3 regions of the Novosphingobium sp. BL-S-34 genome follow, and region 1 is predicted to be linked to each of the others. Evidence: riboswitches for the same ligand, from Rfam matches in the RefSeq annotation. Region 1 holds a riboswitch; each other region holds the start of a gene.

The links. Region 1 has a riboswitch for cobalamin ahead of AC1VV3_RS22780 (TonB-dependent receptor plug domain-containing protein). Riboswitches for the same ligand answer to the same signal wherever they lie in the genome.
Region 2: another riboswitch for cobalamin. It lies ahead of AC1VV3_RS14060 (TonB-dependent receptor domain-containing protein); the one in region 1 lies ahead of AC1VV3_RS22780 (TonB-dependent receptor plug domain-containing protein).
Region 3: another riboswitch for cobalamin. It lies ahead of AC1VV3_RS12825 (TonB-dependent receptor plug domain-containing protein); the one in region 1 lies ahead of AC1VV3_RS22780 (TonB-dependent receptor plug domain-containing protein).

The regions. Positions count from the first base shown of each region.
Region 1 is NZ_CM166473.1:2,071,467-2,078,204, forward strand. It holds gene AC1VV3_RS22780 (TonB-dependent receptor plug domain-containing protein) at 1-1,560, opposite strand, end outside; cobalamin riboswitch at 1,760-2,001, opposite strand; gene AC1VV3_RS22785 (AsmA family protein) at 2,150-4,240, opposite strand; gene poxB (ubiquinone-dependent pyruvate dehydrogenase) at 4,466-6,202, shown strand; gene AC1VV3_RS22795 (hypothetical protein) at 6,252-6,659, opposite strand.
Region 2 is NZ_CM166472.1:2,946,608-2,953,345, forward strand. It holds gene sucD (succinate--CoA ligase subunit alpha) at 1-407, opposite strand, end outside; gene mdh (malate dehydrogenase) at 576-1,538, opposite strand; partial or broken gene AC1VV3_RS14045 (diacylglycerol kinase family protein) at 2,101-2,514, shown strand; gene AC1VV3_RS14050 (hypothetical protein) at 2,568-2,924, opposite strand; gene AC1VV3_RS14055 (cell wall hydrolase) at 3,092-4,273, opposite strand; cobalamin riboswitch at 4,510-4,721, shown strand; gene AC1VV3_RS14060 (TonB-dependent receptor domain-containing protein) at 4,821-6,641, shown strand; gene AC1VV3_RS14065 (ABC transporter substrate-binding protein) at 6,638-6,738, shown strand, end outside.
Region 3 is NZ_CM166472.1:2,672,257-2,678,994, reverse strand. It holds gene AC1VV3_RS12840 (histidine phosphatase family protein) at 1-406, opposite strand, end outside; gene cobT (nicotinate-nucleotide--dimethylbenzimidazole phosphoribosyltransferase) at 403-1,431, opposite strand; gene AC1VV3_RS12830 (DUF1636 domain-containing protein) at 1,428-1,835, opposite strand; gene AC1VV3_RS12825 (TonB-dependent receptor plug domain-containing protein) at 1,835-3,784, opposite strand; cobalamin riboswitch at 3,958-4,148, opposite strand; cobalamin riboswitch at 4,228-4,451, shown strand; gene AC1VV3_RS12820 (cobyrinic acid a,c-diamide synthase CobB) at 4,625-5,947, shown strand; gene paoC (aldehyde oxidoreductase molybdenum-binding subunit PaoC) at 5,937-6,738, opposite strand, start outside.

The DNA.
Region 1 (6,738 bases):
GTAAGTGCCGCCGGGGAAGGCGGGATCGTCGTAGACGCTGTCGATCATGTCCGTGATGCGCCGGTCGAAATACGTCCCTTTCCAGCCCAGCGAGGCCGCGCCCAGCGGCAGGATGCCGCCTGCCGAGAGGTTGAGCGAAAGGCTCTGCTCGGCCCTGAGGTTCGGATTGCCCACCTCGCAGCAAGGGTCGTTGCCGTAGAGCTGAGAGGCGTCGGGCAGCACGAAGGCCGTGCCGCCATTGGCTTCCAGATAGAGCGCCTCGGCAAAGTCGTAGCGGCCCGAGACGTTCCAGATCGTCTTGCGCGCGCCGTCCGTGCGATTGTAGCGCAGGCCCGCCGCCAGGCGGCCCTTCGACGAGATCTCGTCGGTGGTGCGAAGCTGCAGGATCCCGGCGTGGACCTGCTCGCTGGTCGGCGCGATCAGCAGCACGTCGTCCCGGCCGCTGAAGTTCTGGAAGTCGTAGCCCAGCAGGTATTCCAGGCCGGGGTGCAGATGCAGCTTCATCACCGCGCTGCCGCCCCAGTCGCGGTAGCCCCAGAAGGTGCCGGCGGGGTAGATCACCTGGGGCTGATGGTCGGGCAGCGAATTGCGGATCTGGATGTAGGCGGTCTTCCAGTCGTGGAAATAGCCTTTCAGGAAGAACTGCACAGTGTCGCTGCCGGTGTAGTCGAGCCGCAGGCTGGCCACTTCCTCGTTCCGGTCATTGCGGCTCTCGCGAATGCGGGTGGGGGCAAGGTTGTCGAGCTTCGCCTCGGTATGCTGGTACTGCGCGTTGAGCGCGAGATCCGGCGCCAGCCCGTACTGGTACTTGAGCCCGGCCGACCACAAGTCGTAGCCGAGGTGCCGGTCGGTGAGGCTGGGCTGATAGGCGCTGTAGGGCAGGTAGCCTTCCGAGCGATTGTGCGAGGCATAAGCCACGAAGCGGTGGTCGCCCAGGGCGCCGCGCGCATAGCCGTCCAGGGTCGTGCCGCCCCAGCTGTCGACCGAGGCATTGACCTGGCCGCCCGGATCGTCGGAAAAGCTGCGCGTCACCACGTTGATCACTCCGGCCGAAGCCTGGGTGCCGTAGAACAAGCTCTCTCCGCCGCGCAGGACCTCGATCCGCTCGATCATGCTGGCGGGCAGCGTGTCGTTGGGCGAGGTGCTGCCGTACAGGCGGTTGTTGAGGCGGATGCCGTCCATCGTCCAGAGCACGTCCTGCGTGCGCGAACCCTGCAGCGAGACGTCTACGTAAGTGAACGGGCCATTGCGGCCGCGCACGTAGAGGCCCGGTACCTGGTCCAGCGCCTTGGTCACGTCCACCGCGCCGCTGTTGCGGATCTGCCGTTCATCGACGGTGACGACGTCGTTGCCGTAGCGGGAGAGTTCCTGCGGCAGCGTCTCTTCCAGGCTCTGTCCGGTGACGACGATCGAAGGGCCATCCGCCTCTGCGGCATCGGCCTCCCGGCCTTCGACCTTCCGGCCTTCGACCTTCCCGCCATCCGCGGCCCGGGCCTGCGCGGCGCAGGCGAGAGTCAGCACCGCGGCAAGCGCCGCGTGCGAAACGGTTGCGATCTTCATTTCATTCCCCTGCCGGGCGCCAAGCGAGCTTTTGGCAAGGGTCTGCCGCTCGCGAACCCAGGCCCGCGAACGACCGGCGCGTCGACCGGCCGGGCGCCCGGATTCGGGACGACCGCTCAGCGCACCGTGCGGCCCTTGCCGCTGGTTCGTCGCTCAGACGGAAAAATCACCGTGCCCCGGCCATCCCCTGGACCAAAGCAAGAGCGACCGTACGCTGGCAGGTCTCCTGGCTCACGGGTCATCGCTCGATGCACGGCCTTCCCAGGCCTCGCAGGATTTAGCGTCCGGCCCAGTGGCTGCGGCAGGGGGCATTGCCCGGCCGCGTGATGTGCATCGCGCTCACCGCTTACAGTTGCAGGGACAGCCTCGGTTTCAAGAGGAAGCCTCTCTCACCGTGTTCCCTATTAAGCCTCTTTCGAGGCACCAGCGCGATCATTGCCCGCCATCCTTGCGGAAATGGCGGACGCGATGAGCTAGCCGGGGCGTGCGCCCTGTGCAAGCGGGATGTGTTCGTGTGGGCGAAGCCGGCCGGAGCGCGCCCGTTCCGGTTCACGTCCGTTCCGGCCGGAGCTATCGCGGCGGAGGAAACTCAGTCGTTCTTGTCGGGACGGCCGGAGCCGACGTCGTCGCGCGGCTTGCCCTTGGCGGTGCGCTGGGACTGCGCATTGGCGCCCGACAGCACCGGGCCGCAGGCGGCGGACTTGGCATCCCCCACGTCCACAAAGGCGAGTAGCCCCGCCACCGGCGTCGCCGCCACGGCCAGTCCAAGACCCACTCCGGCGCGGCCGAGCAATTGCGGGCTGATCACTTGGAGGGAGGGATTGGCGAAGCGGCCGCCGATGCCGACGGGCGACTGCCCGGAAAACAGGCTGAACTTCTTGCCATCCGCGCGGAATCCCATGTCGAGCGCCTCGGTGTCGAAGCTGAAGCCGCCGCGCCCGGTGATGACGTTCTTCGACGTGTCGATCAGGATCGGGTCGGCCGCCGCCGTGCCGCCTCGCACCGTGAAGGCCACCAGGCCGCAGTTGAGCTGAACGGGCTTCTTCAGCTTGCCCTCGAACATCTTGGAGGCGAACGTGCCGAGGTCCAGCTCGGCCAGCTGCACGTTGCGCGTCCAGAACGTACCGCGGGGCATGATGAAGGCGATCCGGCCCGATGCCGAAGCGAGCGAATCGTGGATCGTGTCGCCGCGGCCTTCCAGCTTGATGCGGCCGCCGATCGTGCCGGTCGTGCCTGATTCCACCACGCCGTAGCCGGCCAGCAGACGGCCCATCGGCGTGGACTTGAGGCGAATGTCGTAGCTTACGGCCGAGGGGCGCTGACGCGTGTCGAACACCAGGTCCGAGGCGACATCGCCGCGCGCCATCGAGAATGTCAGCGGCGACAGGGCCAGTCGTCCCCGGTCGAGCGAGAGCTTCAGGGCGATGTTCTGCACCGGCACATTGCGTGAGCGGACCACGCCGACCTTCCAGTCCAGCCCGGCGTCGAAGCGCTGCATCGTCTCCACCGGCAGGGCGGCGTCCGGCAGGACGCGCTGGGCGCCCGCCCCGGTGGCGGCGGCTGCGGCCACGGCGCCTTTCGATGCCACGATGTCCGGGTTGTAGCCGATGAACGGCGCGGCATCGACGATGTCCAGCCGCCTGGTCGCCAGCACGGCATCCAGCCGCAGCCGCTCGGCATTGGTCACCGTCAGCTTGCCCGAAAGGTCGGACTGGCCGAACGTGCCGGTCATGCCGGTGAAGCGATAGGTCTCCCCGTCCTTCACCAGCTGCGCTTTCAGTGCGTAGCGGCGGGTCTGGGGAATGGCGACGTCGATGATGCCCAGCAGTTCGGACAAGTCGCGCCCGCGGGCGCGGACCTTGAGCGGCACGTCCTCGAAATCGGCGATGGAGGGGAGGGTGCCCGAGACGTCGACCTGGTTGTTCGCCGCCCAGGCCGTGAGTTCCAGCGCGTTGCTGCCGCGATTGACGGTGGCGTCGGGGGAGAGCAGCCGGGCGCTCACGCGGAACGGGGTGCTGCGCAAGGTGCCGTCGCCGCGCAGCGAGACAGCCTTGCCGATCTTCGCATCGGTGGAAGTGACGGGATCGACCACGAGATTGGCAAGCAGCGGCATCTGCGGGTCGAGATAGCGGACGCGGGTGTCCGATATGGTGGCGCGGTCGATCCGGGGGAACTCGAAGGGCTTGCCCCCGCCGCCGCTGCCGAAAGTCCAGCTGTTGCGGCCATGGGCCTTGTCCCATTCGAGGTCCACGGCGCCGCCCTGAAGGTCCAGCGTATGCACGTGGCGACGGCCGAACAGCAAGGAAAGCGGGGCGATCCGCGCCTCGATATGGCGGGCGGCGAACATCTGCGGGCGGCCCGCCCATTCCGGGTTGGAGACGCTCAGGCCATCGGCCAGGAACTTGATGCGCAGCGGTGCGAAGAAGAGCTGGAAGTCTCCGCCCACCCGCACCTGCCGCCCGGCGGCCGAGCTGGCGATGCGTTCGAAGGGGTGCTTCAGGAACCGGCCCTTGGTGATGAAGAGGACCAGCCAGGCCGCGAATACCAGCGCGACGATCGCGATCAGCACATTGCGCAGGATGCGCAGCAGACGGGTGCGATCCGGCCGCTTGCCCGGGGGGCGATGCCCCGTCTCTTCCCGTGCATGGTCCTGCACATCGATCTGCGCCGCTGCATCCATGTGGGCCTAAGCGCCGACGGGCCGTTTGGTTTCCCGGCAAGGCGCAAGTCCCGCACGTCCCGGCGAAAAATCCCCGAAAAAGCCCAATGGGGCGGAGGGAACGGCACGTCATACCTTGGCATGGTTGCGCAGGCGCCGAAAACTGTCAGCTTCGTGGCACCCTTCGCCGGGAGAGGGGTTTGAACCCTTCGGTGCCCCATTCGATGTCCCGACACGAGGTGAAACATGGCCAGGAACGTTGCCGAACAATTCATTGCCACGCTGGAAGCCGCCGGTGTCAAACGAGTCTACGGTGTGGTCGGTGACAGCCTCAACGGGCTGACCGATGCCATCCGCGCCCATGGCCGGATCGAATGGATCCATGTTCGCCACGAGGAAGTGGCCGCCTTCGCCGCCGGCGCCGAGGCTCATCTGACCGGCAGCATCGCGGTCTGCGCGGGAAGCTGCGGGCCGGGCAACCTGCACCTCGTCAACGGCCTGTTCGACTGCCACCGCTCCCGCGTGCCGGTGCTGGCCATCGCCGCCCAGATCCCTTCGCCCGAGATCGGCTCGGGCTATTTCCAGGAAACCCATCCGCAGGAGCTGTTCCGCGAGTGCAGCCATTACTGCGAGCTGGTTTCCGATCCTTCGCAGATGCCGCGCAGCCTGGAAATCGCGATCCGCACCGCCATCGGCGAGCGGGGCGTCTCCGTCCTGGTCATCCCCGGAGACGTGGCGCTGAAGCCCGCCGCCAACGAGGCCTGGCCCAAGCCGCTGGGCCTGCTGCCCAAGCCGCCGGTGGTCGTGCCCGAAGAGGCGCAGCTCGATGCCTTGGCGGCCATGCTGGAGCCGGACAAGCGCGTGACCCTGCTCTGCGGCTCGGGCTGCGAAGGCGCACACGACGAACTCCTGGCGCTGGCGGAAAAGCTCAAGGCGCCGATCGTCCACGCGCTGAAAGGCAAGGAGCACGTCGAGTACGACAATCCCTACGACGTGGGCATGACCGGGCTGATCGGCTTCTCCTCCGGCTACTACGCGATGATGGATACCGACATCCTGTTGATGCTGGGGACGGACTTTCCCTATCGCCAGTTCTACCCCACCGGCTCCGATGTGCGGACCCTGCAGGTCGACATCCGGCCCGGCCAGCTCGGCCGCCGGGCCTCTCTGGACTTGGGCGTGGTGGGAGACGTGGGGGCGACGATCCGCGCGCTGCTGCTGCGCCTGCCGGACAAGCCGGATCGCAAGCACCTGGACAAGGCGGTCGAGCACTATCGCCGCACCCGCAAGGACCTGGACGGGCTGGCCGAAGGCAAGCCGGGCAAGACGCCGATCCATCCGCAGCAAGTGGCCAAGGCGCTCAGCGACCTGGCTTCCGAGGATGCCGTGTTCACCTTCGATGTCGGCCTGCCCACAGTATGGGCGGCGCGCTACTTGCGGATGAACGGGAAGCGGCGGCTGATCGGCTCACTCTGGCATGGCTCCATGGCCAATGCCATGCCGATGGCGCTGGGCGCGCAATGCGCCTTTCCCGGTCGGCAGGTGATCTCGCTATCGGGGGACGGCGGGTTCGCCATGCTGATGGGAGACCTGCTGACGCTGCGCCAGTACCGCCTTCCCGCCAAGATCGTGGTCTTCAACAACGGCACGCTGGGCTTCGTGGAAGTGGAACAGAAGTCCACCGGCTTCCTGCCATTCGGCACCGAACTCGACAATCCGAACTTCGCGGCCATGGCCGAGGCGATCGGCATCAAGGGAATCCGGCTGGAAGACCCGGCCGACGTCGAATCCGGCCTGGCCGAGGCGCTGGCCCATGACGGCCCGGTGCTAGTCGATGCCGTGGTCGCCCGGACCGAGCTGCCGATCCCGCCCAAGATCAATGCCGAGATGGCCAAGGGTTTCACGCTCTACATGCTGCGGGCGGTGATGAGCGGTCGCGGCGACGAGCTGGTCGATCTGGCGCGTACCAACCTCTGGCATTGACTGGGCGTCGCTGCGGCCGGCGCGGGAACGCCGGCCGCCCGGCGCGCCATCAATAGACGCAGATCTTGCGGCTGGCACCCTGGACCCAGCAGGCGGGATCGCGCGGGCTGCGCGTGAAGGCGCCTTGCGGCACCATCCGCGCGCCGTTGTCGTAGTCCACCGTGATGCGGTTCGGCGCCGTCTTGTCCGCGTAGTAGGCGCGGCCTTCCACGTCGATGGCGAAGCTGCCGTCGCCGTTGCGGGGATAGAAAGTGCAGACCTTGCGCGGATCGCCGTCCAGCACGCATTGCGCCGGGCGGCCCTTGCTGACGGTGCCGCCGTCATAGTCCGCCACCGGCTTCAGCGGCCTGCCGACATGGAGTTCGTTGCCGTGGCTGTCCTTCACTTGCGCGCCCGCGGGTGCCGAAAGGGCGGCGGCCAGGGAGAAGGTCAGGGCCGGAAGGCGAAGCGCGCGCATGATGATTCTTTCAAGTTTCAGGGGCAGGTTTCAGGGGCGAAATTCAGGGGCCGGATACAGAAGGTTGACCTTCGCTGAT
Region 2 (6,738 bases), on a different replicon from region 1:
CCGATCTTGCATTCGCCGGGGGTCAGGACGCCGGGGCAGTTCGGACCGATCAGGCGCGACTTCGAGCCCGAGAGGGCGCGCTTCACGCGGACCATGTCGAGAACCGGGATACCCTCGGTGATCGCGACGATCAGTTCCATCTCGGCATCGATCGCTTCCAGGATCGAGTCGGCCGCGAACGGCGGCGGAACGTAGATGCAGGTGGCGGTCGCACCGGTCGCGGCCTTGGCTTCGGCGACGGTGTTGTAGTTCGGCAGACCGATGTGGGTCGTGCCGCCCTTGCCGGGGGTCACGCCGGCGACCATTTGCGTACCATACGCAAGGGCCTGCTCGGTGTGGAAGGTGCCGGTGGCACCGGTCATACCCTGGGTAATGACCTTGGTGTTCTTGTTGACGAGAATGGACATAGGGGAATCCTAATTCCTGTTCCTGGTGTAGGCCGATTCCGGCTTGGGAAGCGCCTTGGCGCAAATTCCGCGAAGTGCAACCGTCCAGATCGTAAAATCAACGGCCGGATAGGCCGAAGCCCCGCCCACCCCGTGGTTCCACGGGGCGGGCGGGGCGTCTATCTTGGATCAGGCCAGAGTGCTGTCGATGCCCTTGCAGGCGACCAGCAGTTCCTTGACCGCGTCGACCGAGACCTGAAGGTTGCTCTTGGCTTCGCCGTCCAGCTCGATTTCGATGATCTCTTCGACGCCGTTCGCGCCGATCACGGCGGGCACGCCGACATAGAGACCGTCAACGCCGTACTGGCCATCGACATAGGCGGCGATCGGCAGGATGCGCTTCTGGTCGTTCAGGTAGGCTTCGGCCATGGCGATGCCCGAGGCGGCAGGCGCGTAGAAGGCCGAGCCGGTCTTGAGCAGGCCGACGATCTCGCCGCCGCCCGAACGGGTGCGCTGGACGATCGCGTCGATCTTTTCCTGGGTGGTGCGGCCCTGCTTGATGAGGTCCGGAACCGGGATGCCGTTGACGGTCGAGTACTGCACGACCGGCACCATGGTGTCGCCGTGTCCGCCGAGCACGAACGTGTTCACGTCGCGGATCGAAACGCCGAATTCCCAGGCGAGGAAGGTCGAGAAGCGGGCCGAGTCGAGCACGCCGGCCATGCCGACGACCTTGTTGTGGGGCAGACCCGAGAATTCGCGCAGCGCCCAGACCATCGCGTCGAGCGGGTTGGTGATGCAGATCACGAAAGCGTCGGGGGCGTTGGCGGCGATGCCTTCGCCGACCGACTTCATCACCTTGAGGTTGATGCCCAGCAGGTCGTCGCGGCTCATGCCCGGCTTGCGAGCGACACCGGCGGTGACGATGATGACGTCTGCGCCGGCAATGTCGGCATAGTCGTTGGTGCCGGTGATCTTGGCGTCGAAGCCTTCAACGGGGCCGCACTGCGACAGGTCCAGAGCCTTGCCCTGGGGCAGGCCTTCAGCCACGTCGAAGAGGACGATATCGCCCAGTTCCTTCTGCGCGGCGAGGTGCGCGAGAGTGCCGCCGATGTTGCCGGCGCCGATGAGGGCAATCTTCTTACGAGCCATGATGCTTGCTTGTCCTTCCCAAAGGCGGGACCAACGGACGAAAAGGCGGCCTGCTTTGTCCCGCTAAGGCAGGTGCCGGTGTTCAACGAAGGGCGGCCTACGCCCCCCGAACCGACATTGCAACCGGGAAAAGCCCGCGCGAAGGGCAGGCAGGCGAGTTTTTACTGATAATAGTTCGCAATTGCAATAGTGAGCGAAAATGCGCAGGAAACGGCGCCCTGAGCCAGGGTGGTGCGGCCGTTTCACGCAACAGACCGGGCGCAGATTGCATCCTCCGGGTGCTCTCCCGAGGGTGGCTCACTGTCTCGCACGTCCGGATGACAGGCAAGCGTCGCAGGGTGCGAGTCGGCCCGGATGAGGGGCGGGCGGTCGCGGCATGGCTCTTTATAGAGAGCGTGGACGTACCGGCCGTGTCGTGCCTTTTTCCAAATGTTGCGGCTTGCAGATCCTGCGGGCGGTGCTTGCCGAGGAGCCCGGTTGCGGACACTGTCCGCGTTCGTGCCGATCGCTCCTCCGTGACGGGCCGCCACGGCCTCGTCGCGCAATCGCTGGACTGACTTGCTTGCTGAAACCGCCCGGAAAGCCGACCTCCAGCCCTTTCAGTCCCGGTTTCAGCCCGCGGGCGCGCCTGCGGAGTTTCCTGTTCGCGGGGCGCGGGCTGCGCTGGCTGGTGCGCGACGAGCACAATGCCCGGTTGCACCTGGCGGCCTCGCTGGGCGTGGTGGTCGCCGGGTTCTGGCTGGAGATTTCCGCCGCCGACTGGCGCTGACTCGTGCTGGCCATGGCCCTGGTATGGCTGGCGGAGGCGTTCAACACCGCGGTCGAGGGCCTGTGCGACCGCATCCATCCGGAGTTCGACCCCGCCATCGGCCGGATCAAGGATCTGGGGGCCGGCGGCGTGCTGGTCGCTTCGATCGCCGCGGCCCTGATCGGGGTGCTGACCCTGGGACCGCCCCTGCTGGCCCGCCTGTTCTAGCGACTGGCAGGGCCTGAAGGCGGCGGGTAGGGCCTGAAGGCGGTTGGCCGGTTTCAGTCGTTCCTGGCGATCCGTCCGGCGAAGGCGTCGGCCATGCGGCGGTCGAGCTGGCGGCAGATGGCGATCCAGCGGGTGCATTCGCCGTCGTTGCCCGCAAGCCGCGCGGCGGCGGCATGGGCGCGGGCGTGGGCGGCGGCGGACAGGCCATGGCGGGCGAAGTGGCGCAGCGCTTCAGCCAGGATGCGCTGGTGCGGCGTGTCCGTGGTCGCCGTCGCGACCGGCTCGCGGCGGAGGCCACCGCGCAGGCCGGCGCCGTTGTCGTTCACCGCGCAGAGCGAAACCGACGGGCACAGCGCTCGCACCATCACCGGGCAGGAGACGTCCCGGGCGGCGGAAAAGCGGATTGCCATGGTAAAGCGAGCCTCTTGTTGGAAACGCTCGGGGGCTTGGCGTCTCTCCCGGTATTATAGGATGAAGCCGCTAAGTCTTGGTGTGGGGCTATGGTTGCTGAAACCTTGCAGTCGTTCCCGTGACGAATTGATGAAAGCGCCGGATCGCTAAAGGCGCCAACTTGCCCTCAGCGGGCCTGCTCCTGACGCGGCTGGGCGATCCACTTGCCCGAATTGGCATATTCCGGCCGCACGCCCTGGGTCTCGGGCAAGTTGCTGGCCTTGTAGAGCGACTCGCCCCCGCGTTCCCGCACGTCGCTGGCATAGACGGGCGCGCGCTCCGCACCCGTGGAAGGGGTGGCGGAGGGCATGGCGGGCGAAGGCGCAGCGGCCTGCCCGGGGCGGAGCGCCTCGGCGGTGCCGAAGCTGCGCTGCACGGCCAGCGGGTCCAGCGCGGCGGTGGCGAGGGCCGAGGCGGCGGACTCGTCGCGGCGATGCGGGGCGGCCAGCGGCTCGCCGCCGAAATAAGCGAAGCGGAACGCGGCAGGGCGGCCCGCGGCGCCGTTGAAGGCATAGAAGCGATGAGCGCCGATCGTGGTCAGATAGTGCAGGCTCGGGGCCCAGTAGGGATTGACCTGGATCGTGTGATAATGCGTCGCCAGCCCGATCGGCGTATAGACTTCGCCGGACAGCGCGGCACGGGCGACGGATTCGGCACGCTGCCAGAAGAAGCGCTGCGGCGCGCGGGCCAGCGATCCGTCGCAGGCGAAGGAGAACTGGCAGCCGGTCGGCCGCTCCGAACCCTGATAGACGACGCCGCAGACGGTCTTGGGATAGGCCGGATGGGCCACGCGGTTGAGCACGACCTGGGCCACGGCGCGCTGGCCGCCGTCGGGCTCGCTGGCGGCTTCGTAATAGATCGCCGCCGTCAGGCACTGGAGCGCGCGGCTGCGGTCCACCCCGGAATTGTCGATCCGCAGGGCGCGGGCGACCGGGCCGGGGCCGCTGGTTCCGTCATCCGCGTCGGAATGGATGCCTTCGCCTATCTTGAGCACGGGCTGTTCGGCTTCGAGATAGTAATAGGCAGAGCCGGGGAAGCTGGCGCCGGCCTGCTCGAAGGGCATGGGCAGAACGGGCGCGCCGCCGGTTTCCGTCCCGGAGGCGGTGAGGCGGTCCCAGGCTTCGGCCGGGGCGAAGGAAGGCGCGGCGAAGGCAGGCAGGGCCACGGCGACGAGCGCGGCCGAGCCGAGCGTCCAGCGCCGCCGCCTGCGTTGCAGCCGCTTGCGTCCGCCGCGCACGAAATGGCCCTGGAAATCGCGGGGGCGCGGCTCCCAGGTTTCGGTGCAGGCAGGAAGGGCGGCAGCGGTCACTCGGGTCCTTTCGGCGCATCGTCGGCCAGCGCGGATTTCGCGTTCCATCGGGTCATCGCGCATCTTGCGCCTAACCTGCTTTGCCGGGCGCGGCATCCCTGGAAATCGGCGCGTCCCGAAGCGGTACAGCGGGCAGCGATAGGCTGAATCGCTTAAGAGTTTGTTTGCGATCTTCCCCGGCGATACCGCCGCGCCGCCCTTTGCGCCGCTTGCCAATCCCCCCACTGCCCAGTATCGGCACTCGCGACGTCATGGGTGGCCCGGAGCCGGGCCCCGGGTTTCGTGAAAAGGGAACCCTGGTGGGAATTTCGGCGCAAGTCCGAAGCTGCCCCCGCAACTGTAACCGGGGAGCGCCCCTGCCACGCTATGCCACTGGGTCACACCGGGAAGGCGGCAGGCGGCGCGAAGATTCGGGAGCCAGGAGACCTGCCTTTGACGGTCGTTCCGCAGCCGGGCGGGGTGTCCCGGCATGCAGCGAGCACGCGCATGAGGAAAAGCGCGCGTCTCCGCCATGGACGGCAAAGTCGTTCAGGTTGGAGGAATACGCGTGAAGTACCTGTTTCTGCTGGGGACGGCTCTTGCCGTCTCGACCCCCGCTTTCGCGGATGAAGCCGCAATCGATAGTATCGTCGTCACCGCGACGCGCACCGAAACCCCCACCAGCGAGATCGGCCAGTCCGTCTCGGTCATCACCCGCGAGGATATCGAGCGCACCCAGGCGGTCACCGCGACCGACATCCTGGCCCGCCTGCCGGGCGTGACGTTCGCCCAGTCGGGCGGTTTCGGCCAGCCGGCCAGCGTGTTCATCCGCGGCGCCGAGAACGCGCAGAGCCTTGTGCTGATCGACGGCGTGCGCATCAACGATCCCGGCGACGTGGGCGGCGGCTTCGACTTCGGCAGCCTGACCGTCGGCCAGTTTGACCGCATCGAAGTGGTGCGCGGATCGTCCGGCGTGCTCTGGGGCAGCCGCGCGATCGGCGGCGTCATCAACCTCATCACCGCGCGCCCGACCGAGCAGTGGACCGCGCGCGGCCAGGCCGAATACGGCTGGCGCGACCAGAAGCAGCTCGGCGCCTCGGCGGCGGGCAAGGTCGGTCCGGTGGGCCTGACGCTGGGCGGCAACTGGCTCAAGGGCGACGGCTACTCCGCTTTCGACGAGCGCCTCGGCGGCCAGGAGAAGGACGGCTTCGAGAGCAAGAGCGCCAACGCCCGCGCCGAAGTGGAGCTGGTGAGCGGTCTTTCCGCCGATGCCGGGACGTACTGGACCAAGGCCAATTACGATTACGACAACACCGGCGCCGATGCCCTGAACGTGGGCCTGAAGCGCGACACCGTGGGCTATGCCAACTTGCGCTACAAGGGGCTGGACGGCCGCCTCAGCGCGCGCCTGGGCTATGGCCTCACCGATACGCGCCGCATCTCGGACGATGCCGTCTTCGGTCCCTACACCACCAATGGCCGCGCCGACCGTTTCGAGGGTCAGGTCTCCTACACCCCCATCGACATGGCCAGCATTCTCGTCGGTGCCGAGACGGAGAAGCAGAAGTTCTCCGACAATTACGGCTCGAAGGATTCGACCTCGATCGACAGCTACTTCGGCATGCTGACCCTGCGCCCCGTCACCGGGCTGACGCTGAACGGCGGCCTGCGCTATGACGACAATTCGGACTTCGGCCACAAGACCACCTTCTCGGCCAACGGTGCCTGGGTGATCGGGGGCAGCGAGGAAGCGCCGATCCTGCGCGCCAGCTATGGAGAGGGCTTCAAGGCGCCGTCGCTCTACCAGCTCTATTCCAATTCCGGCTTCCGCGCGCTCGATCCCGAGACGTCGAAGTCGTGGGATGTCGGCGTGGAGCAGCCCTTTGCGGAAGGCCACGGCACGTTCTCGGTCACTTACTTCGACCGCAAGACGAAGAACCTGATCGATTACGACCTGACCGCCTTCAACTACTACAACGTCGGCCGCGCGCGGGCGAAGGGCGTGGAACTGGGCATGCAGGTGAGCGACTGGGAAGGCTTCGACATGAGCCTTTCGGCCACTTACCTCGACGCCACCAACGAGGTGACCGGCACGCGCCTCGCTCGCCGTCCCAAGACGAACCTCTATGCCAGCCTGGACAAGCACTGGTCGGACGGCTTCCGCCTCGGTGCGGACCTGCGCGTGGGCGGCGGTCGCTATGACGACATCGCCAATACCTACTACCTCGGCGGCAATGTCGTCGTCGGCCTGCGCGGCGCCTTCGACGTGACGCAGAACATCCAGGTCTACGGCCGTGTCGAGAACCTGTTCGACGAACACTACGAAGTGGTGCGGACATATGGCACCCCGGGCCGCGCGGCTTATGCCGGGGTGCGGGTGAAGATGTGATCCTGTCGTCTGCCCTGACGACATCGGTTGGACGGGGCAGGCGCAAGGCCCGCCGGTTCCTTGTCGTGCTGGCTCTGGCTGGCTCGGCGGCGCTGGC
Region 3 (6,738 bases), on a different replicon from region 1:
TGAGACTGGCCCTGTCGATACCCGCCACGGCCTCTCCCACGCGGGCGCAGAGCTGCGACCAGCGCTCGCCTCCCGGCGGGGCGAAAGCCTCGGGATCGTCCCAGAACCGCGCCTGCACGGCCGGATCGAGCTGATGCGGCGCCATGCCGTCCCAGGCGCCGAAATCGATCTCCCGCCACCGCGGGTCAAGGCTGTGCGACAGGCGGCGCATGGCCGCGATCTGCGCGGCCGGAATGCTGGAGCGGCGCAAGTCCGAGGAAATCACCCGCTCGAACGCCAGGGCCGCGCTGCGCGACACGCAGCGGGCGATGCCTACCGGGGTCGGCGCATCGTCCCGGTGGCCCAGCAGCAGGCCCGGCTCGTAAGGCGCCCCGTGGCGCATCAGGTGGACGAGGATGCCGCTCATGATGCCCCGGACACGGAGGATGCCACTGCCGCCTCGGCAAAAGTCGCCATGCCGTCATGCGCGGCCAGGGCCGAACGCACGATCTGTGCCGCCACCGCCGCGCCGGATCCCTCGCCCAGCCGCATGCCAAGGTGGAGCAGCGGGTCCAGCCCGAAGCGATCGAGCAGGCGCGCATGGCCCGCTTCGGCCGAACAGTGCGCGGCAAGGCAGTGGGCCAGGACATCGCGATTGCCGGCGAACAGCGGCGCCATGGCCGCGCAAGTGATGAACCCGTCCAGCAGGACCGGCACCCGCAAGTGCCGCGCTGCCAGCACGGCGCCCGCCATGGCCGCGATCTCACGCCCGCCAAGGCGGCGCAGGGTCTCGAAAGCATCCTCGCAGGCCGCGCCGTGCAGGGCGAGCGCCGCCGTCACCGCCTGGGCCTTGCGCGCCACGCCGGCATCGTCGAGCCCGGTGCCGCGCCCTACCCAGTCGGCCGCAGCCCCGCCGAAGACCTGCGCCGCCAGCGCGGCCGCCGGGGTGGTATTGCCGATCCCCATTTCGCCCACGAAGAACAGATCGCTGTCCGCCGACACCGCGGCGGCACCGCGATCGAGAGCTTCGAGGCACTCGGCCTCGCTGAGAGCGGGCTCTCGCGTAATGTCTCCGGTCGGGCGGTCGAGATCGAGCGGGACGACCGAGAGCGCCGCCCCGCAGGCTGTCGTCAGCGCATTGATCGCCGCGCCGCCGGCCTCGAAATTGGCGACCATCTGCGCCGTGACTTCGCTCGGATAGGCGCTCACCCCGCGCGCCGCGACCCCGTGATTGCCCGCGAAGACCACGGCGCGGATCCGCTCGGCCCGTGGCCGGGTGCGCCCCTGCCAGCCGGCCATGAACACGGCGATGTCCTCCAGCCGCCCGAGCGAGCCCGCAGGCTTGGTGAGCGACGCCTGGCGCGCACGCGCGGCGGCCAGCGCGGGCGCGTCCGGTCCGGGCAGGTCGGCCAGGGCGGCGGCGAAAGCGGCGCGGTTCTCGAAGCGGATCATGTGCCCAGGTACCCTTCCGGCGGGGTGCGGGTGATGAAGTGGCCCTTCACGCCCTGCGGCCACTCGCGATAGGGCACCTGCCCCTCCTCGCTGGCGGCATGGCGCACCGCATATTCGAGGATCGCGCGGGCCGCCTCCGCATCGGGTGCGAAATCGCCGAGCACATAGCCCAGCTTGCCCGGCGCCCGGATCGCCACGGTGCAATGGCGCTGGCAGGCGAAGAGGCAGGGCATTTCCTGCACCGCCACGCCCTGGAGCGCGGGATCGGCAGCCTGCGCCGCGCGCATGGCCTCTGCCAGGACCGCACCGCCGCGCCGACCGTCCTCGTCCTCGCGGACTTCGGCGGAATGGCGGCAGGTGTTGCACACGACCACGGACGGGCCGGGTTCGACTGGAAGCAGCATCAGAACCGGCTCCTCAGTCCGAAATAGACGGTGCGGCCAAGCGTGCCGTAGCCGCTCACGGTTTCGTACTTCTGATCGCCCACGTTTTCGATACGTCCTTGAAGAATCAGGCCTTCCATGACCTGCCACTGCGCGCGCACATCCACCAGCCAGTAGTCGTCCAGCGTGGCGGTGCCGGTCGCCGCATTGAAGCTTTCACCCGAATAGCGCGCGGCCAGGCTGGCGCGCAGGCCCTGCGGCAGCGCCACGCCCAGCTCGGCATTGGCGAGATGACGCGGCACGCGCTGGAGCTGGCGGCCGTAAGTGCCGCTGCCTTGCGTGCGATCCTCTGCCGCGATCCAGCTGTAGTTGCCCTGGGCGAAGAGGACGCCCCATGTGGCCGACGCGGCGAGTTCCAGCCCGCGGGCATGGCTGGCCTTGACGTTGGCATAGTAGCCGAAGCGCGAGGTGCCCGTGCCGGGAACGTAGCAGATGTCCGGCAGGGTGCCGCTGGTGGGGCAGTAGGCAAAGTCGATCAGGTTGTCGGTATCGCGCTCGAACCAGGTCGCCGACAGGCGTAAGGCTTCGCCGAAGCCCTGCTCGGCGCCCAGTTCCCAGCCTTTCGCCTTCTCCGGCTTGAGATCGGCCACGCCGTACATGCTGAACAGCTGATAGAGCGAGGGCGCCTTGAAACCCTCGTCATAACTGGCACGCAGTATCGTGGCGCCGCCATTGGGGGTGTAGACCGCGCCCGCGCTGAACACCGTGTTGCCGCCGAAGCGCGACTGGTGATCGTAGCGCGCGCCGCCATTGAGCGTCAGCCCGGTGAGCGGGGTCACGCGCAGTTCGCCGTAGACGCTCTCGGTATTCGCCCGGCTGGGCACGAGGGCATAAGCCGCGGTGCTGTTCGCGGGCGAGGCGGTGGTCATCCGCTGTTCCTCGCGCTCGGCGCCGAACACGGCCTGGATGGCCTCGCTGAACGTGTAGGTGCCCTGGTACTCGAAACGGCGCACGCGGCCATGGGCGTCGAACGTCAGTTGGCGGACTTGCCGTGCGGGGTCGAAGTTCTCGCGGTCGGTCTCGGTCTGGAGCACGGCCACGCGGTTCGCCAGCCGGCCGTCCAGCAGCGCGAAGTTCACCCCGGCATAGCCCGACCATTCGCGCGTCCACCCATAGGCCAGGGAGTCGCCGGAGGTACCGTCGAACGCGTTCCGGGAATCCGACCAGTAGCCGCGCAGATCCAGCGAGATGCCAGGCGCGACGCGGTAAGTCATCGTGCCGCTGGCCGCGCTGCGCCGGTAGCCGTCGTCCTCCGTGCCATTCGCGCGCGCGGAGATGCCGTCCGTGGCGAAGCGCGAGGCGGCAATGCGCCAGTCGACGGCCTCGGAGGTGCCGCCAAGACCCACGCGGGCCGAGACGGTGTCATGGGTTCCTGCTTCCACCGCGAAGCTGCCTTCCAGCGGCGCGGCCGCGCGGCGGGTGCGGACGTTGACGACACCGCCGATGGCATCGCTGCCCCAGAGGATCGATTGCGGACCGCGCAGGATCTCGACGCGATCGGCATCGTCGACCAGGAAATTGGCAAAGCCATAGCCTCCCGCCGTCGATGAGGCGTCCGACAGGCGCATCCCGTCGATCACCATCACCGTCTGCCCGGCATCGGCACCGCGAATGCGCAGCGACGTGGTGGTGCCATAACCGCCGTTGCGCGACATGCTGATGCCGGGCGTGCGCAGCAGCACATCGGTCAGCGCGATCGGCTGGGCCGCAACGATCTGCGCCTCGTCGAGCACGGTGACGGTATCGGCCACCCGGTCGGCCGCAACGGGCGTGCGCAGGACGGTGACCACGATGCGTTCGTCCAGAGGCACTGCATCGGCCTCCTCGGCCAGGGCCGCGAGCGGGTGCAGCGCCCCTGCAAGGGCTAGCGCGAGAGCCAGGGGGCTGGCGGCGGGAATTCGGCAGTTCACGGCATGTCCTTCGCACGAGCATCGACCCGGCCGGGTCGGCACGCATGCGAAAGGCAGGGCCTCTGCCGCCCATGCAGCGGACGACGCCCCCTCCCGCGCGGCGCGTGCCGGCACGGCAATGGCTGTCGTTGCGCGAGGAATGGCCCCGTTCGCCCGGCTCACCCTGTCCGGTCGAAGAACGACGGCGTCAGGCAGGTCTCCTGGCTCACGGGTCAGTGCCGTTTCGGCCGCCTTCTCAGGGACTTGCACCCCCAATGGCGAATTGGCCGCACGGCTCGCCGCTTACAGTTGCAGGGGCAGCCCGGGCATTCACCCGCGTTCCCTTTTGATCCCCTTGCGGGGAACCTGTCGCTGGAGCGCCCCTATCCCGGTGGGGTGCCGCGTGCAAGAGCCCGGCGCTTGCGCGTGTCCTGCCCGCGCTTGCGCTCTCTGGCGAAGTGCCATAGGCCCGCCGGGCCAGGGGGGCCCGCAAGGGCTTAATCGGGAAGTCCGGGCCAGAGGGGTAATCCCGCTGGAATCCGGCACTGCTCCCGCAACTGTAACCGGGGATGCGCCCCGCCAGCACGCCATTGGCACCGCGCGGTGCCGAGAAGGCGGCGGAAGGCGCGCCGATTCCGAGAAATCGGGCCCAGGAAGTCAGGAAACCGGCCCCCAGCCGTCGATCCTTCGCGCGGGCGGGATGTACCGGGCGGACGGGGGCCATGCCCGATGCGGAGCGCTGCTCCCCGCGGACCCGGTCTTTCGCGAGACGACAAGCCGTACTTGCGCCCAGGAGGATCGAACCGCCATGCCGCCCTGCCCCTTCCGCCTTTCGGATACCGCTCCGTCCGGACGATATTCGTGCCTGCCCGCATGACGGCCTGCCCCGCCCTGCTGGTCACCGCGCCCTCGTCGGGACAGGGCAAGACCCTCGTCACCGCCGCGCTGGCCCGCCGCCACCGCCGCGCCGGGCGCAAAGTGCGGGTGTTCAAGTGCGGGCCGGACTTCCTGGACCCGATGGTGCTGGAAAGGGCCAGCGGCGCGCCCGTCCACCAGCTCGACCTGTTCATGTGCGGAGAGCGGGAATGCCGCGCCTTGCTGCACGAGGCCGCGCGGGACGCCGACCTGATCCTTGTCGAAGGGGCAATGGGCCTGTTCGACGGCACCCCCTCCTCCGCCGACATCGCCCGCCTGTTCGGTCTGCCGGTCATGGCGGTGATCGACGGCGCCTCGATGGCGCAGACGTTCGGTGCGCTGGTCCACGGCCTTTCCACCTACCGCGCGGACGTGACCCTGGCCGCCGTGCTGGCCAACCGCGTCGGCAGCGCGCGCCATGCCGAACTGCTGGAGCGCGGCATGCCGGGCGGGGTGGAATGGCTTGGCACCCTGCGGCGCGATGCCGGGCTCGGCCTGCCCGAACGGCACCTCGGACTGGTGCAGGCCGGGGAGGTGGCGGATATCGAGGCGCGCATAGACCGCGCCGCCGACAGTCTGCCGGAAACCGCGCTCTGGCTGCCCGAGCCGGTGCCCTTCCCCGCCCCGGAAGCCGCCGAAGCGCCGCCCTCCGCGCTGTCAGGCCGCCGCATCGCCATTGCCCGCGACGAGGCCTTCGGCTTCATCTATCCCGCCAACCTCGCATTTCTGGAACGGGCCGGGGCGCGGCTCGCCTTCTTCTCGCCGCTGCGCGATGCCGTGCTGCCCCCTTGCGACGGCTTGTGGCTACCCGGGGGCTATCCCGAGCTGCATCTGGACGCTCTTTCCGCCAATCGCCCGATGATCGCGGCGATCCGCGCCCACTTCCAGGCGGGGCGGCCGATCCTGGCCGAATGCGGCGGCATGCTTTACGCCTCCGAGAGGCTCGAAAGCACCGACGGCGCCAGTGCCGCCCTGCTCGGCCTGCTGCCTGCGCGGGCCGTGATGCAAGGGCGGCTGGCAGCGCTGGGCATGCAGGAGATGGAACTGGGCGGTCATGTCGCGCGGGGCCACACGTTCCACTATTCGCGGCTGGAAACGTCCCTTTTGCCCACCGTCAGCGCCGTCACGCCGGACGGGCGGCCGGGCGAACGCCTGTTCCGCCACGGACCGCTCACGGCCAGCTACATGCACTTCTACTTCCCCTCGGCGCCGGAATTGATCGCCGACCTGCTGACCTGCCAAACCGCCGACCTGGGATTCAGGCGATAGCCGGCAGTTTCGCAAGGTGCTTGTCCAGCGTGAGCGGATAGTCCCGCACGCGCACCCCCGTGGCGTTGTAGACCGCGTTGGCCACGGCCGCGCCGACGCCGCAGAGCCCGAGTTCGCCCACGCCCTTGGCCTTCATCGGCGAGACCTTGTCGTCCGCCTCGTCGAGGAAAACCACGTCCTGGTGCGGAATGTCGGCGTGGACCGGCACTTCGTACCCGGCAAGGTCGTGATTGACGAAGAACCCGAAGCGCTTGTCGACCGCCAGTTCCTCCATCAGCGCGCCGCCCACGCCCATGGTCATGGCGCCGATGACCTGGCTGCGCGCCGTCTTGGGATTGAGGATACGTCCGGCCGCGCAGACCGCCAGCATGCGTCGCACCCGCGTCTCGCCGGTATAGGCGTCCACGGCCGCTTCCACAAAGTGCGCACCGAAGGTCGACTGCTGGAACTTCTTGCCCAGATCGCCCCACTGCATCGTCTCTTCGGCAACGATCTCGCCAGACTTCGCCGCCTCGGCCAGGGCGGCGGAGCGGTTACCCGCGCGCACTTCGCCATCGGCGAATTCCGCGGTGGCCGGATCCATGCCGAGCCGCTGCGCCGCGGCTTCGCGCAGCTTCACGCAAGCCGCATAGACGCCCGACGTGGAGCTGTTGGCGCCCCATTGCCCGCCGGAGCCTGCCGAGGCCGGGAACGAGGAATCGCCCAGCTTCACGCGCACGTTCTCCACCGGCAGGCCCATCATCTCCGCCGCGGTCTGGGCGATGATGGTGTAGGAGCCGGTGCCGATGTCG